DNA from 4 places in the Pseudomonas sp. Ma2-10 genome. Region 1 is predicted to be linked to each of the others. Evidence: predicted binding sites of a transcription regulator. Region 1 holds the regulator's gene; each other region holds the start of a gene.
The links. The regulator sigma-54, encoded in region 1, starts transcription at its own class of promoters, with help from an activator protein. The targets are predictions, from matches to a motif close to ANTGGCATNNANNTTGCTNT.

Region 1 (4,184 bases):
TTCGGCCAGTTCCGGCAACAGACCGGCGGGCAGGTTGTCGATGCAGTAGTAGCCGTTGTCCTCAAGAACATCGAGTGCGGTACTTTTACCTGAGCCGGAGCGGCCACTGACGATGATCAAACGCATGATTAATGACCGTTTTGCTCGTCCAGGACAACCTGATACAAGGCTTCATTGCTCGGGGCGCTGCGCAGTTTTTCGCGCACTTCCTTGCGGTCGAGCATGCTGGCGATCTGGCGCAGTAACTCCAGGTGCGCATCGGTAGCAGCTTGCGGGACCAGCAGAACGAACAGCAGGTCAACCGGGGCGCCGTCGATGGCGTCGAAATCGATGGGTGCATCAAGGTGCATCAGGGCACTGATGGGCGAAGTACAGCCCTTCAGGCGGCAGTGGGGAATGGCGATGCCGTTGCCAAAACCGGTTGAGCCGAGTTTTTCGCGGGCAATCAGAGCCTCGAAGACATCTTGCATCTCCAGATCCGGTACTTCTTTGTGGATAAGGTTGGCAATTTGCTCGAGGGCTTTCTTTTTGCTGCCACCCGGCACGTTCACGAGGGAACGGCCGGGGGTCAGGATGCTTTCAAGTCGGATCATGGGTTGGGAGTGTTAACGACCGGTGGCGCCCTGGAGGAGGCTTTGGGTCTTTTCCTTATGCTTTTTGAGTTGTTTATCCAGCTTGTCGGTCAGTGCGTCGATCGCCGCATACATATCGGTATGCTCCGCGTTTGCGACCACTTCATTGCCGGGAATATGCAGCGTGGCTTCGATTTTCTGCTTGAGCTTTTCGACCGTCATCGTGACTTGCACGTTGGTGATCTTGTCGAAATGCCTCTCTAATCGTTCGAGTTTTTCGCCGATGTAGGTGCGAAGAGGTTCGGTCACTTCCAGTTGGTGTCCACTGATGTTGACTTGCATACAGCTTCTCCTTCGTTGCCAGTGCATAAAGCGGCAGGCAGAAATGCCTGCCACTGGAACGCTGTGGCGTGGCTCTACATCAACCGCTTGCGTTCGCTCGAAGGCGCGATCCCGAGGGATTCGCGGTACTTGGCGACGGTGCGGCGAGCCACCTGAATGCCTTGTGCCTCCAGTAAACCAGCGATCTTGCTGTCACTCAACGGCTTTTTCTGATTTTCCGCGGCAACCAGTTTTTTGATGATCGCGCGGATTGCCGTGGACGAGCATTCGCCGCCCTCGGAGGTGCTGACGTGGCTGGAGAAAAAGTATTTCAGTTCATATATGCCCCGTGGGGTATGCATGAATTTCTGCGTGGTCACCCGTGAAATCGTCGACTCGTGCATGCCCACCGCTTCGGCGATGTCATGCAGGACCAGCGGTTTCATGGCTTCGTCGCCGTATTCAAGAAAGCCGCGCTGATGTTCGACGATTTGAGTGGCTACTTTCATCAGGGTTTCGTTGCGGCTTTGCAGGCTTTTGATGAACCAGCGGGCCTCTTGCAACTGATTGCGCATGAAGGTGTTGTCGGCGCTGGTGTCGGCGCGGCGCACGAAACCGGCGTATTGGGCGTTGACCCGCAGTCGTGGCACGGATTCCTGGTTCAGTTCCACCAGCCAGCGCTCGTTGTCCTTGCGTACGATCACGTCTGGAACGACGTATTCGGCTTCGCCGGACTCGATTTGCGAGCCCGGGCGCGGGTTGAGGCTCTGCACCAGTTCGATCACCTGACGCAGTTCATCTTCCTTGAGCTTCATGCGACGCATCAGTTGGCTGTAGTCGCGGCTGCCGAGCAGGTCGATGTAATCGGTGACCAGGCGTTTGGCCTCGACCAGCCAAGGCGTCTTGGCGGGCAGCTGACGCAATTGCAACTGCAGGCATTCGCTCAGGTTGCGGGCGCCGATGCCAGCGGGTTCGAATTGCTGGATGCGGTGCAGGACGGCTTCTATTTCGTCCAGTTCGATATCCAGTTCCGGGTCGAAGGCTTCGAGGATCTCCTCGAGGGTTTCGTCCAGGTATCCCTGATTGTTGATGCAGTCGATCAGAGTTACAGCGATCAGGCGATCAGTGTCGGACATCGGGGCCAGGTTCAGTTGCCACAACAGGTGGCTTTGCAGGCTTTCGCCGGCCGATGTGCGGGTGGTGAAATCCCACTCGTCGTCATCGTTGCTCGGCAGGCTGCTGGCGCTGGTCTGGTAGACGTCTTCCCACGCGGTGTCGACGGGCAATTCGTTGGGGATGCGCTCATTCCAGTCGCCTTCCTCGAGGTTGTCCACCGTCGGGGCGGTTTCCTGGTAGGAGGGTTCCTGAATGTCGACGTTAGGTTGCTGTTCGGCTTTGTCGGCCAAGGGGTCGGCGTTATCGAAGTCGTCGCCTTCTTCCTGGCGTTCGAGCATCGGATTGGACTCCAAGGCCTCCTGGATTTCCTGTTGCAGGTCCAGGGTCGACAATTGGAGTAGGCGGATGGCCTGTTGCAGCTGCGGTGTCATCGTCAGCTGCTGGCCCATTCTCAAGACTAGCGATGGTTTCATGGCAGGGGCTTAACACCTTATTCGCCGGCGCACATGCGCCATCCACTATAGGGCGCCGGAGCGCCAAACATAAGCAAATTATATGCCCGAAACTGCAACGTTTGCCTAGAGCGCTGTAACAATAAAAAAAATGTTGATTTTTTATTGGGACAAGCGCTCGAGCAACCAGCCAGACACTTCAGTGCTTACAGGCGGAACTCATGGCCCAGATACACTTCCTTGACCAAGTCGTTGGCCAGGATGGTGGCAGAGTCACCTTCGGCGATCAGCTGGCCATCGTTGACGATGTAGGCGGTTTCGCAGATATCCAGGGTTTCACGGACGTTGTGGTCGGTGATCAGCACACCAATGCCCTTGGCCTTGAGGTGGTAGATGATCTGCTTGATGTCGCCCACCGAAATCGGGTCCACGCCTGCGAACGGTTCGTCGAGCAGGATGAATTTAGGGTTGGTAGCCAGTGCTCGGGCGATTTCCACGCGGCGGCGTTCACCGCCGGACAGGCTCATCCCGAGATTGTCGCGGATGTGGCTGATGTGGAATTCCTGCAGCAGGCTTTCCAGCTCTTTGCGACGGCCGGCCTTGTCGAGTTCCTTGCGGGTCTCGAGGATCGCCATGATGTTGTCGGCTACCGAGAGTTTGCGGAAGATCGAAGCTTCTTGCGGAAGATAGCCGATGCCGGCCTTCGCTCGACCGTGCATGGGTTGGTGGCTGACATCAAGGTCGTCAATCAGTACGCGGCCCTGATCGGCCTGTACCAGGCCGACAATCATGTAAAAGCAGGTGGTTTTGCCGGCGCCGTTGGGGCCTAGCAGGCCGACGATCTGACCGCTGTCGATCGACAGGCTCACGTCACGCACGACCTGGCGGCTCTTGTAGCTCTTGGCCAGATGCTGAGCTTTCAGAGTTGCCATTACTGGGCCTTTTGCTCGTCGGTTTTCTTCTTTGGCTGGATTACCATGTCGATGCGCGGACGCGATTCGGTGATCTTGCTGCCCGTCGCGCGACCGGCGCTCGCAAGTTTCTTGACCGTGTCGTAGACGATTTTCTCGCCTTGGGTGACGTTGCTGTCCTTGTCGATGACTTTGGCTCGATCAATCAATACAACGCGGTTTTGCGAGGCGTGGTACTGGATGGTCACTCCGTAGCCCTGAACCGGCTTGGTGTCGCCCGCTGTCTGCAACTGCTCGAAGTAGGCAAGATTGCCCACCGAAGTCACCACGTCAATGTCGCCGGCCGGCGTGCGGGTGATGGTCACGGTGTTGCCTTTAACGATCATCGAGCCCTGGGTAATGATCACGTCACCTTTGTAGGTGGCAACGCCATTTTTGTCGTCCAGTTGGGCGTCGTCGGCCTGAATGCGGATAGGCTGCGCTTGATCGGTCGGCAGTGCCCAGGCGCTCACGCTTCCCAGTGCTGCGCTCAGACCGAGCAAAATAGGGAGGGTTTTAACGAGCCTCATACTGTCCTCTTACGTTCGATAGCAGGTGTATCCTGCTTTCTTTCAAATACGCTTTCATTCCCTTGCCAGTCGTCACACCACCAGCGCCGTCGATTCTAACGGGTTGCTCGGTCTGCGCATATTGCCGCTGCGGGAACACTGTCATGCGGGTGGTGGTAATCAGGGTCCTGCGGTTTTTCTCGTCGAAGCGCGTGATACGCACCGAGTCAATCAGTTCGACTTGAGTGCCGTCGGGATTTACTT
Region 2 (4,184 bases), on a different contig from region 1:
GAACTGCCAATCGGCCGAATCGCGACAGCATCGCGCGAACCGGACCGGCTACCAACAGAATCACCGGTTGACCTTGCATTTCCTGACGCTGCGCCGCATCGATCAACGAGCGCTGCAGTTTCTCAGCCATGCTTGGCTCCAGCAGAACACCCTCTTCCGAGCCTTGCCCTGCCTTCTGAAGACTATTGAGCAATATTTGTTCCAACCTTGGCTCCAGAGTGATCACTGGGAGCTCGGAGTCAGTCCCTACAATGCTTTGGACGATTGCGCGGGATACACCGACGCGAACCGCGGCCACCAGCGCGGCAGTATCTTGACTCTTGCTGGCATTGTTTGCGATGGCTTCGGCAATGCTGCGAATGTCCCGTACTGGTACCTGTTCGGCCAGCAATGCCTGCAATACTTTGAGCAACTGCGACAGAGACACCACACCAGGCACCAGCTCTTCGGCCAGTTTTGGCGAGCTTTTGGCCAACAATTGCATGAGTTGCTGCACTTCTTCGTGACCGATCAACTCGCTCGAATGCTTGTACAAAATCTGGTTCAAGTGCGTTGCCACTACCGTACTGGCATCGACCACGGTGTAACCGAGGGACTGTGCCTGGGCGCGCTGGCTGACTTCGATCCAGACCGCTTCCAGCCCGAAAGCCGGATCTTTGGCGGTAATGCCGTTGAGCGTACCGTAGACCTGCCCCGGATTGATCGCCAGTTCGCGGTCCGGGTAAATCTCCGCCTCGGCCAGGATCACCCCCATCAGGGTCAGGCGATAGGCACTCGGGGCCAGGTCGAGGTTGTCACGGATATGCACAGTCGGCATCAGGAAGCCCAGGTCCTGGGACAGCTTCTTGCGCACGCCCTTGATCCGCGCCAGCAACTGCCCCCCCTGATTGCGGTCCACCAGAGGAATCAGCCGGTAGCCGACTTCCAGGCCGATCATGTCGATCGGAGTGACGTCATCCCAGCCAAGCTCCTTGGTTTCCTGAGCGCGAGCCGGCGATGGCAGCAGTTCCTGTTGACGCTTGACCTCTTGCAAGGCCTGAACCTTGACCACGTTCTGCTTCTTCCAGAACAGGTAAGCACCGCCAGCCGCCAGGGCCGCCATGCTGAGAAAGGAGAAGTGCGGCATGCCGGGCACCAGGCCCATGACCGCCATCAGGCCAGCGGCTACCGCCAACGCTTTGGGCGAGGCGAACATCTGGCGACTGATCTGCTTGCCCATGTCTTCGGAACCGGAAGCACGGGTCACCATGATCGCTGCAGCTGTAGATAAAAGCAGTGATGGCAATTGCGCCACCAAACCGTCACCAATCGTCAGCAACGCGTAAACCTTGCCGGCTTCGGCAAAGCTCATGTTGTGCTGGAAGATACCGACCGCCACACCACCAATCAGGTTGATGAACAGAATCAGCAGGCCGGCAATGGCGTCACCACGCACGAATTTGCTGGCACCGTCCATGGAACCGTAGAACTCGGCTTCCTGGGCCACTTCCATCCGGCGCAGCTTGGCCTGGCTCTGGTCGATCAGGCCGGCATTCAAGTCGGCATCGATGGCCATCTGTTTACCGGGCATCGCGTCGAGGGTGAAACGCGCGCTCACCTCGGAAATCCGCCCGGCGCCTTTGGTCACCACGACGAAGTTGATGATCATCAAAATCGCGAAGACGACGATACCGACCACGTAGTTACCGCCGATCACCACCTCACCAAAGGCCTGGATCACCTTACCGGCGGCGGCATGGCCGTCCTGACCGTTGAGCATGACCACCCGCGTGGAGGCCACGTTCAGTGCCAGTCGCAGCAATGTTGCCACCAGCAGAATGGTCGGGAACACCGCAAAATCCAGCGGCCGCAAGGCGTAGACGCACACCAGCAGCACGACAATCGACAAGGCAATGTTGAACGTGAAAAACACGTCCAGCAGGAACGGCGGCACCGGCAACATCATCATCGCCAGCATGACCAGCAGCAACAACGGCACACCCAAATTGCCTCGACTTAGGTCGGCAACGTTTGTGCGAGCGTTGTTGAGTAACTGAGAGCGATCCACCGGTTTTCCCCGTTCCTTTAAAGCAAACTTTTTGACGCCTGAAGCAGACGCAGAGCGGCTACTGCAAGAAGCCTTCCAACTTTTGCAGGGGTTTGAAACAGAGGGGATTATCAGCGGGATTGGTACGGTGGACCGACCGTGCAACGCTTGCCGCAGCGGTCGTGAAATTTTCGCGAGAACGTTGGTCGAGCGTGACCCCGACCCGCACGCAGGCTCGTCAGCGGCGACAAACGCAAGGGGCTGCAAATATGGATCAACGCTTGGTTATCACCGATATTGCCAGCCGCGTCGGAGAAGTAATTGTGATTATGGTGATAGCTGAACCCGTCCAATTCGGGTCGGATCACATTGATAGCGCCGCTCAGGCAACCCGGAATGTAGGCATTGGCCCTCTGCACAAAATGCGCAAAGCCCAGAGTCATGTCGAACGCAGCCGAGTAACTGATCGTGCGCTCGAACTGATCCTCCTCCAGGACGCCCGAAACAAATTCCAACGCCATCCCTTGAAGCGTTCGGTATTCACGCTCTGCCATGACCGCCACCTCAAATGCCTTAATGAACGCCCATCCACAGTGATCAATTCACTCATTGAACGGGAGAACGCCCAAGGCCATGACAACGCTTAAGAGCAAGCGTGTCTACTGTCAGAACTAACAGGCACACAGCGTTTTCAGGCGGGCGGCGGCTCTTTGGAATCGCGCCGTAGATCCGGCGGAATCGGCAGGTCGTCCTTGAGCGGATCCGGGCGTTTACCCTTGCCGGCGCGGTGCTGGCGGATCTGGTAGACGTAAGCGAGTACCTGGGCGACGGCAAGGTAGAGCCCGCCAGGGATTTCCTGATCAAGTTCGGTGGAGTAGTAGATCGAACGCGCCAGTGCCGGCGACTCAAGCAGCAGCACGTCGTTGGCCACAGCGATTTCACGGATTTTCAAGGCCAGGAAGTCGCTGCCCTTGGCGATCAGCATCGGCGCTCCACCCTTGTCCGGATCGTACTTGAGCGCTACGGCGTAGTGAGTCGGGTTGGTGATCACCACATCGGCGTCGGGAATCGCCGCCATCATCCGGCGCTGGGACATCTCACGCTGCAACTGGCGAATCCGCTGCTTGACCTCCGGCCGCCCTTCCTGATCCTTGTGCTCGTCACGCACTTCCTGCTTGGTCATCAGCAACTTCTTGTGGCTTTCCCACAGCTGCACCGGCACATCCACCGCGGCGATGAAGATTAGCCCACAGGACATCCATAACGTACTCCAGCCCACCACCTGCAAGCAGTGAATGACCGCCAGCTCCAAAGGTTCATGGGCGATGCGTATCAGGTCATCGATGTCTGACAATAACACCTGCAGGGCCACGGTCAGGATGATCAAAAATTTTGCAAACGCCTTAAGCAACTCCACCACCGCCTTGAACGAAAACATTCGCTTGAGGCCAGCGGCAGGGTTCATCCGGCTGAATTTCGGTGCCAGGGAACCTGCTGCGAATAGCCATCCACCAAGGGAGATCGGCCCGATCAAGGCGGCCAGCACCAGGGTAATCATGATCGGCTGAATCGCCAGCAAGGCGGTCAGCCCTGAATTCAACAGGTAAGTGCTCATGGAGCGCTGATCGAGAATGACTTCACGCGACAAGGAGAAATTCTGCCGCATCAATTCCATCAAGTCTTGCGCCAGCGCCCCGCCGAAAATCAGCAGCGCGGCGGAACCGGCAATCATGATCGCAAGGGTGTTGAGCTCTTTGGAACGCGCGATCTCGCCTTTCTCGCGAGAGTCCTTCTTGCGCTTCTCCGTGGGGTCTTCTGTTTTGTCCTGACCGCTTTCGCTCTCAGCCATGACTCAGCGCGCCCGTGCCAGTTCGCGTAAAAACTGCAAGGCCTCGGAGGCCATCGGCTGATACTGATTAATAATGTCCGCCAGCCCGACCCAGACGATGAACAGCCCGAGCACCAGCGTCAGCGGAAAGCCGATGGAGAAGATGTTCAGCTGTGGCGCCGCCCGGGTCATGATGCCAAACGCGATGTTGACCACCAGCAACGCCGTGATCGCCGGCAACACCAGCAACAGCGCGGCACCGAGGACCCAGCCGAACTTGCCGGCCAGTTCCCAGAAATGATTGGCCATCAACCCGCTACCGACCGGCAG
Region 3 (4,184 bases), on a different contig from region 1:
CGGTGAGCAAACCAGGCAACGACTGATTTCGAGCAAGCCAGAAAGGGCCGTCTCAGGTTGTGTGAAAACACACCGGGGGTGGCCCTTTTTCGTGCTTGACTTAATAGAGGGAGCGGTTGAACGATTGGCCGGGAAATAATGTCGAGATAGTGGTAAGCCCATTCACGGTTTTGATCGAGGAGGCACCTGATGCAAAAGTGGAAAGTCACTTTCGTTGATGATCACGGTGAAAAAGTTAGTGAGGTGTTCGAGAGCGATGAGTGCCCGAACAACGAGCAGGCCGCGAAGCTCATTCGCGCCCGGCGTCTGCCTGTGGCTGCCGAACTGGACCTCAACGATCTGGAAGGGCGCATCGATAATCCGACTGTCAGAAATTTGAAGACCCAGTACAGCATTGAAATCCTCAGCATCACGCCAATCTGAACATCTCCTGTCTCATTCCTAACCAGGCCTTGGCAACGGCTCTATCTTGCGGCTACTCTGCAATCGAGATCAGCGAACGGATCGCTAAGGTCTGGTCTTGTCAGCTACATGCTTGCTTCCCACCGGCAACGTTGTTGCCGCATCGCTCGCCCCATTCGGTTGCGGGTGCCGGGAATACGGAAAGTCTATCCATCAGTCTGAGGGGGACGTTTCATGAGCACAGCCTATCAAGAAGACATCAGCACCAGCGTCTTGCGCCGCATGAAAGAAGGCGGTTTCGACTTTTCACGATTCCATCCCATCGAGTTCTACGCCATTTTCCCGGACGAGGAGCGGGCGCGCAGGGCGGCAGGGCATTACTGTGGTGAATCCTTGAATGCGCAAATCAGTGTGCGCGACGATGGCGCGTGGTACCTGGAACTGAGCAAAGTGATGTACGCCACCTATGACGGCATCGGCGACTTTGAGCAGGATTTCGAGGCGGTGGTCGAGCCTTTGGGCGGCATCATCGAAGGATGGGGCGTCAAGCAGGAGGTACGAGGGCGACTCGCATAACTTATGAACAGTGACGACACTCAGCAACGGCTGACCTCAGGGTTGGCCGTTTTCGTTTGTGCGGGGCAGAAACTGCACCAGGCAAAACCCTGAAACAAGAATCCGGCGCAAAAAAAACCGCCTGAGCAGGCGGTTAAAGGGAAGTTCGTCAACATTTTCAGTGAATGCGCGGATTATCCGCAGGGACTCCCGGGCAGTGAAATCAACTCTAGCTATGCTGGTGATAGGCGACAACATTGCTTCGCAATGAAGCGGGGGCGATCAGGTGGGGGCATTTACCGCACAGGATTGGTGCGGTGCGTGCGGTGCGATTTCCCAACCGATTGATATCAAAGCGTTTATGCCGATGGCACGGGCTTTGCGAAGCCCAGATGTCCGGGTGACAAGGAGTACGGCATGATCCGCACCTATTTTGATGAGATGTACGATGCCGGCGGCCAGGTCCGCCCGCATTATCGGGAATTTGCCCGTTGGCTGGCCGAAACGCCTGACGAGCTTTTGGCGCAACGGCGACGCGAGGCCGATCTGTTATTTCATCGCGCTGGGATTACCTTCACGCTCTATGGTGATGAGCAAGGGACCGAACGCCTGATTCCCTTCGACACCATCCCCCGCAGCATCCCCGCCAGTGAATGGCGAGTCGTCGAGCGCGGCTGCATTCAACGGGTCAAGGCGTTGAACATGTTCCTCGCCGACCTTTATCACGAGCAGCGCATTATCAAGGCCGGCATCATCCCGGCCGAGCAAGTGCTGGCCAACGAGCAATACCAGTTGGCGATGCAAGGGCTGGATTTGCACCGCGATATCTATTCCCACATCTCCGGTGTCGATCTGGTGCGCGACGGCGACGGTACGTACTACGTGCTTGAAGACAATCTTCGTACACCGAGCGGCGTGAGCTACATGCTTGAAGACCGCAAGATGATGATGCGGTTGTTTCCCGAGTTGTTCGCGGCCCAGCGCATTGCCCCTATCGACCACTATCCGAACCTGTTGCTCGACACCCTGAAAAGCGCCAGCCCGATTGATAACCCGAGCGTGGTGGTACTGACGCCGGGTCGTTTCAACAGCGCGTTCTTTGAACATGCGTTTCTGGCGCGGGAAATGGGCGTTGAACTGGTGGAAGGCGCGGACCTGTTCGTGAGGGATGACAAGGTGTTCATGCGCACCACGGACGGGCCGAAAGCCGTCGACGTGATCTACCGTCGCCTCGACGATGCGTTCCTCGATCCGCTGGCGTTCAACCCGGACTCGATGCTTGGCGTTCCAGGGCTGCTGTCGGCATACCGTTGCGGCAATGTTGTGCTGGCAAATGCCATCGGCACCGGGGTCGCGGACGACAAGTCGGTATACCCATTCGTCACGGACATGATCCGTTTCTACCTGGATGAAGAGCCGATTCTGAAGAATGTGCCGACGTGGCAGTGTCGTAATCCCGCCGAATTGTCCCACGTACTGGCCAATCTTCCGGATTTGGTGGTCAAGGAAACCCAGGGCTCCGGCGGTTACGGAATGCTGGTCGGGCCGGCAGCGACGGCGGCGGAAATCGAATCTTTTCGCGCGCGGATCAACGCCAAGCCCCATGCGTACATCGCCCAGCCGACGTTGTGCCTGTCGACCTGTCCGACTTTTGTCGAAAACGGCATCGCTCCACACCACATCGACCTGCGCCCGTTTGTATTGTCTGGCCGCGAAACCCGGGTTGTGCCCGGCGGCTTGACCCGTGTTGCCCTGCGCGAAGGCTCCCTGGTGGTGAATTCATCCCAGGGCGGTGGAACCAAGGACACCTGGGTGGTCGAGGATTGAAGGAAGCCTGCCATGTTAAGTAGAACTGCCTCGGATTTGTATTGGATGTCGCGTTACCTGGAGCGGGCGGAAAACCTCGCACGGATGCTCGACATCAGTTATTCGCTGTCGCTGATGCCGCAGGATGGCCGGGGTGATGGCCTGCATGAACTCGCCATGCCGTTGCTGATCACCGGCACCCTGGACGACTACCTGGAACGCCACGGCGAATTGCACGCGGAACGGCTGCTGCATTTCTTCGCCCTGGACGCGGCCAACCCGGCGAGCATCTACAGCTGCCTCGGCGCCGCGCGGGCCAGTGCCCATGCGGTGCGTGGGCGAATCACCGCCGACATGTGGGAAAACATCAATGCCACCTGGCTGGAAATTCGCGGGATAGCGGATCAAGGCTTGAGTCGCTACGGCATGAGCCGATTCTGCGAGTGGATCAAGGAACGTTCCCACCTGTTCCGGGGCGCGTCCTACGGCACGATCATGCGTAACGATGCGTTCCGCTTTATTCGTCTTGGGACGTTTATCGAAAGGGCCGACAACACGTTGCGCCTGCTCGACGCCCGCTACGAAATGGCTGGCGATCAGGCCGAGGCGGTCAGCGATGGCACCGCTCACGCGTATTACCAGTGGAGTGCTTTGCTGCGGGCGTTGTCCTCGTTCGAGGCCTATACCGAGATCTACCGCGATGCGCCCGGTGCCCGGCATGTGGCGGAATTGCTGTTGCTGCGCGCTGACGTGCCACGATCATTGCGAGCCTTGAAGAAATCGACCAGATCCTTGCCCAGCTGCCAGGGGCCAACGGCCGTCCGGCGCAAAGCCTGGCAGCGGAAATGGACGCACGCCTGCGCTACACCGGCATCTCCGAAATTCTCGACGAAGGCCTGCACGCCTGGCTGACCGAGTTCATCCCGCTGGTGCGCCAGTTGGGTAACGCCATACACAGTTCCTACCTGGAGGCTGCATGAGACTTTCCATTAGCCACGAGACCACCTATCACTACGAAGATCAGGTGCGGGCGAGCATCCAGTACCTGCGACTGACCCCCCACGACAGTGAGCGCCAGCATGTGCTCAGCTGGCAGCTCGACTTGCCGCGCCCGGGGCCAGGTGGACATCGACGAATTGCGTGAGGCGGAGCATGAAAGCCAGTCGGCGCTGCCGTTCTTGCGCTTCACGCGCCTGACCGAAGCCGACGAAGCCCTGCGTGGGTTCGCCGAGAAAGAATGCAAGCAGCGCCGGGATCGCACGGCGCTGATCGACTTGATGCATGGCCTGAACCAGCACATGACCTACACGCCGGGGTCCACCGAAGTGGACACCAGCGCCGCCCAGGCCTTCGCCGGGCGTTCGGGTGTCTGTCAGGACCACACCCACGCGTTTCTCGCCTGCGCTCGCAGCCTGGGCATT
Region 4 (4,184 bases), on a different contig from region 1:
TGCCGTCCTTGCCAGTGATCAGCTTGAACAGCCAGAACACTGACCACAGCGCCATATAGCCGGCCACCGCGCCCCACAACGCTTCATGCAAGGACACGAAAAGTCCGAAGCTATTGACGATCAGCCCCAGCCATATCAGCGGCAGCACCAGCACATCCGGCAGCAGTTGGTGCTCGGCGTCGATCAGGCTCATCGTCAGCAACCCCCAACTCAGGAGCATCGCCATGCAGGCCTGCCAGCCGAAACCGAGATGCCAGGCGATGAACGCCGAGAGCAGGCCGCAGGCCAGTTCGGTCAGCGGGTAGCGTTTACTGATGGCTGCCGTGCAATTCGAGCATCGACCCCGTAAAAACAGATAGCTGAGCACCGGAATATTTTCCCAGGCGCGGATTCGATGGTCGCAATGTGGGCACTGGGAATGGGGCAGCATCAGGTTGAAGGTCGGCAGCGGTGTTTCGCTTGGCAAACCCAACACTTCACGAGCCTCTTCACGCCATTCGCGGTCAAGCATTTTTGGCAGGCGCCAGACCACCACGTTGAGAAAGCTGCCAATCAGCAGGCCGACCAACATGGCGGCGATCACGAAGGTCAGCGGGTGGAGGGTCAGAATATCGTTCAAGGGCATGTCAGATCGCTGTGCCGAGTTGGAAGATGGGCAGGTACATCGCAACCACCAGGCCTCCGACGATAACACCCAGCACCACCATGATGAACGGCTCCATCAAGCTGGTGAGGTTATCGACCATGTTGTCCACTTCGTCCTCATAGAAGCTCGCGACCTTGTCGAGCATATCGTCCAGCGCGCCGGACTCTTCGCCAATCGCGGTCATCTGGATCGCCATATTCGGAAAAGTACCGGAGGCGCGCATGGAAAAATTCAGCTGCATACCGGTCGACACGTCCTGTTTGATGCGCAGCACCGCGCGCTTGAACACGATGTTGCCGGTAGCGCCGGCCACCGACTCCAGGGCTTCCACCAGCGGCACACCTGCTGCAAAGGTAGTCGACAGCGTGCGGGCGTAACGGGCCACGGCGGATTTGTACATCAGCGTGCCAATCAGCGGCAGTTTCAGCAGCCAGGTGTCCATTCGGTCCCGAAAGCCTTGCGACGTTTTAAAGGCGTGGCGCACGCCGAAGATCAACGCGGTCAGCACGCCGAGCATCGCCCACCACCAGTCCTGCATGAATTGCGAGAGGCCGATGACCATCACCGTGAAGGCTGGCAATTGGGCACCAAACCCTTTGAACACCGATTCGAACTGCGGCACCACGTTGACCAGCAAAATCCCGGTCACAATGATCGCGACGAACACCACCGCCAGTGGGTAGGTCATGGCTTTCTTGATCTTGGCCTTGAGGCTTTCGCTTTTTTCCTTATACGTCGCCACTCTCTCCAGCAGGGTATCGAGGGCACCGGCCTGCTCGCCGGCATCGACCAGGTTGCAGTAGAGCTCATCGAAATACTGAGGCTTTTTGCGCAGGGAAGCGGCGAAGCTGTTGCCCGCCGCAACGTCCTGTTTCACCTCGTCAACCAGTGTGCGCATGGCCGGGTTATCAAAGCCTTCACCGATGATGTCGAAGGACTGCAACAGCGGTACACCGGCCTTCATCATGGTCGCCATCTGCCGGGTGAACAGAGCGATGTCCTGGGCCTTGATGCGCTTGCCCACGTTGAAAATCGAGGGGGACTTCTTGCGTACCTTTCCGGGGTTGATGCCCTGCTTGCGCAATTGGGCCTTGATCAACGCCGGATTCCGACCGCTCAACTCGCCCGTCATTTTGCTGCCTTTACGGTCTGTGCCTTCCCAGGCGTAGACGCTGATTTTTACCGCTTTGACCGCCATATTCAGTCCTTGGTGACTCGGTTGATTTCTTCAAGGCTGGTGATGCCTTGCATGACCTTGAGCAGGCCTGAGGTGCGCAGGGCGATGTCATTCATTGGGGGCTCGGACGCAAACAGTTCATGACTTATAGCCTAGTCAAGCGATGGAACCAAACCCGCGGCATTAGGGTGACAAAAAGTGTCAGATAGTGCGGATTCTGGGGTTGAAAGAGGACGCTGGACTCGCCGCGCGTCCCGGCAACAGGGCGCGCGGCGCTTGGCATGGGCTGTGCTGCGGCTAATTCAGATCATGAGAATTCGACTCATGCATGGAGCTTGTCTATGAAGACTCAAAAAGGTTTTACCCTGATCGAGCTGCTGATCGTAGTGGCGATCATCGGGATTCTGGCGACGTTCGCCTTGCCGCAATATTCCAAGTACCAGGCCCGGGCCAAAGTTACGGCGGGGCTGGCTGAGATCAGCGCGTTGAAAGTGCCTTTCGAAGACACTATCAACCAAGGCACCGACCCTACATTGTTATTGGTTGCAGGTGACGCGGCGGCGACGACCTCTAATTGCACGTTGGCGGCTTCGGGCACCGCGTCGTCAGGTGCAGGGGAGATCACTTGTACGCTGGTGAATGCCCCAGGACCGGTGTTGGGCAAGACCATCACACTGACTCGCTCATCAGGGAATACGGCGGGTGCCTGGACGTGTGTCAGCGATGTCAACGCTGACTTTGCCCCCAAAGGCTGTCCCGGCAGCGGCGCGTAATCTGGCGGGCAGATCTGATGCCTCGTCTGTTTGACGGGGCATTTTTTTGTTCGTCGTTCTGGGAAAAACGAGTAATTGAGAAAACCTCCGACAATTCATGGCCTTAGGCCTGCGGTAAAACCTGCAACTTGCATGTCGATAATTTCGAAGTCATGCAATTTGCATGATTCTGAAAACCAGTTGTTTTGCTAAGGCTATGATTTATAAGAAATTATTGTCTATCTAAAACTTGGCACAGCGTTCGCAATATCCCCAGTAACCCTGCTGACAAGACACGCAGCAGACTTTATGAAAAACAGGAGTTACTCGTATGAAGAAGTTCGCTATCGCTGCCGCTACTGCTACCGCGCTGACCCTGACCATGGCCAACGCTGCATTTGCTCAAACCCAGGCTACCCAGGCACCCATGGTTCTGGCCGCGGGTGAAATGACCGAAGCTAAAGAAGTTACCTCCGATACCTGGATCACCACCAAGGTCAAAGCAGACCTGGTGACTGAGAAAGGCATTCCTGGTACCGACATCAAAGTCGAAACCAACAAAGGCGTAGTGTCCCTGTCGTCCACCGTTGCGGTGACAGACGCTCAGAAAACCACCGCCGTGGCTATCGCCAAGAAAATCAAAGGCGTCCAGGCGGTCTCCGCTGACGGCCTGAAAGCCGAGTAAAGCAAGACTTCTCGCCTGGACTGGGAGAAGGCGCGGCAGGCGGGCCGAGCTATACGTCTGCCGCTTCTGGAGAGTTCATGCGAAAGGCCATAAGGATGTGGCCATTACAGGCCCCGGCATTCGTGTCGGGGCCTGTTCTATTGTGGATGGGCAAGAATCTCTGTAGCCGCTGTCGAGGCCTGACTGGCGGCGCTCGCCAGAGCCAGGCTCATCAGCTATTTCGCGCCCCTTACTCGGCGTCCAGATGCAGCGGTGTAACCACCCGACCGTCACTTTGCGCCTCGCCGAGGTTAGCGTCGATGAAGTACACGCGGTCATCGGCCAACTGACCCTTGTCGACCAGATAGTCTTTGATGCTGCTGGCGCGTTCCTGACCCAACTGACGCAACAGCACGGCACTGGAACTCCAGAACTTGATCACGCCTTCGCGCATTTTCACCGTGCGTTCTTCCTTGCCAAGATCCTTCCACTCGGCGGGCGGCTGAGTCTTCAGGCGCGTGCGGTAGATCCCTTCCAGTAGCGGACCTTTCTCGTTATCCGGTACTTGCAGCAATGAAGCCTGAGCCGGCACCTTGTCGCCGCGACGCTGGAGTATTTTGTAGTAGTTGTACTGGTATTCCCGCTCCAGACGTTGCTCTGCGATCAGCGGGCCATCGCTGCTCGCCGCTGCCGTGCCTTCGATTTCCAGGCGCAGGGCTGGGCGTTCCTTGAGGGCCTGGGACAGTTTGACCAGCGAACCCTCGGCCTCCTTGCTCAGGTTGCTTGAGCCTGGGGCAAACGAGACTGTCCCCAGATCTTGCGAACCACCACCACTGATCAGTCCGCCAATCATTTTGAATGGCGCCGCGGCGGCTTTGACGATCAGGTTGCGCAAGGTCTGCCAGACAATCGGCATGACGCTGAACTGAGGGTTGTTCAGGTCGC

Region 2: a site for sigma-54 is predicted at 2,067-2,086, ahead of flhA (flagellar biosynthesis protein FlhA). Genes of this name have one in related genera too.
Region 3: a site for sigma-54 is predicted at 1,324-1,343, ahead of ACXPVS_RS08450 (circularly permuted type 2 ATP-grasp protein). Genes of this name have one in related genera too.
Region 4: a site for sigma-54 is predicted at 2,099-2,118, ahead of ACXPVS_RS12225 (pilin). Genes of this name have one in related genera too.

The regions. Positions count from the first base shown of each region.
Region 1 covers NZ_JBTEYL010000001.1:421,282-425,465, reverse strand. The annotation lists gene rapZ (RNase adapter RapZ) at 1-126, opposite strand, end outside; gene ptsN (PTS IIA-like nitrogen regulatory protein PtsN) at 129-593, opposite strand; gene hpf (ribosome hibernation-promoting factor, HPF/YfiA family) at 606-914, opposite strand; gene ACXPVS_RS01885 (RNA polymerase factor sigma-54) at 989-2,482, opposite strand; gene lptB (LPS export ABC transporter ATP-binding protein) at 2,668-3,393, opposite strand; gene lptA (lipopolysaccharide transport periplasmic protein LptA) at 3,393-3,941, opposite strand; gene lptC (LPS export ABC transporter periplasmic protein LptC) at 3,928-4,184, opposite strand, start outside.
Region 2 covers NZ_JBTEYL010000028.1:23,900-28,083, reverse strand. The annotation lists gene flhA (flagellar biosynthesis protein FlhA) at 1-2,047, opposite strand, end outside; gene ACXPVS_RS23880 (hypothetical protein) at 2,158-2,580, opposite strand; gene flhB (flagellar biosynthesis protein FlhB) at 2,718-3,875, opposite strand; gene fliR (flagellar biosynthetic protein FliR) at 3,879-4,184, opposite strand, start outside.
Region 3 covers NZ_JBTEYL010000004.1:276,922-281,105, reverse strand. The annotation lists gene ACXPVS_RS08460 (hypothetical protein) at 190-423, shown strand; gene ACXPVS_RS08455 (ribonuclease E inhibitor RraB) at 637-978, shown strand; gene ACXPVS_RS08450 (circularly permuted type 2 ATP-grasp protein) at 1,375-2,784, shown strand; partial or broken gene ACXPVS_RS08445 (alpha-E domain-containing protein) at 2,797-3,671, shown strand; partial or broken gene ACXPVS_RS08440 (transglutaminase family protein) at 3,740-4,184, shown strand, end outside.
Region 4 covers NZ_JBTEYL010000008.1:39,504-43,687, reverse strand. The annotation lists gene ACXPVS_RS12240 (prepilin peptidase) at 1-625, opposite strand, end outside; gene ACXPVS_RS12235 (type II secretion system F family protein) at 627-1,844, opposite strand; partial or broken gene ACXPVS_RS12230 (hypothetical protein) at 1,847-1,924, opposite strand; gene ACXPVS_RS12225 (pilin) at 2,165-2,596, shown strand; gene ACXPVS_RS12220 (BON domain-containing protein) at 2,907-3,260, shown strand; gene ACXPVS_RS12215 (DUF748 domain-containing protein) at 3,490-4,184, opposite strand, start outside.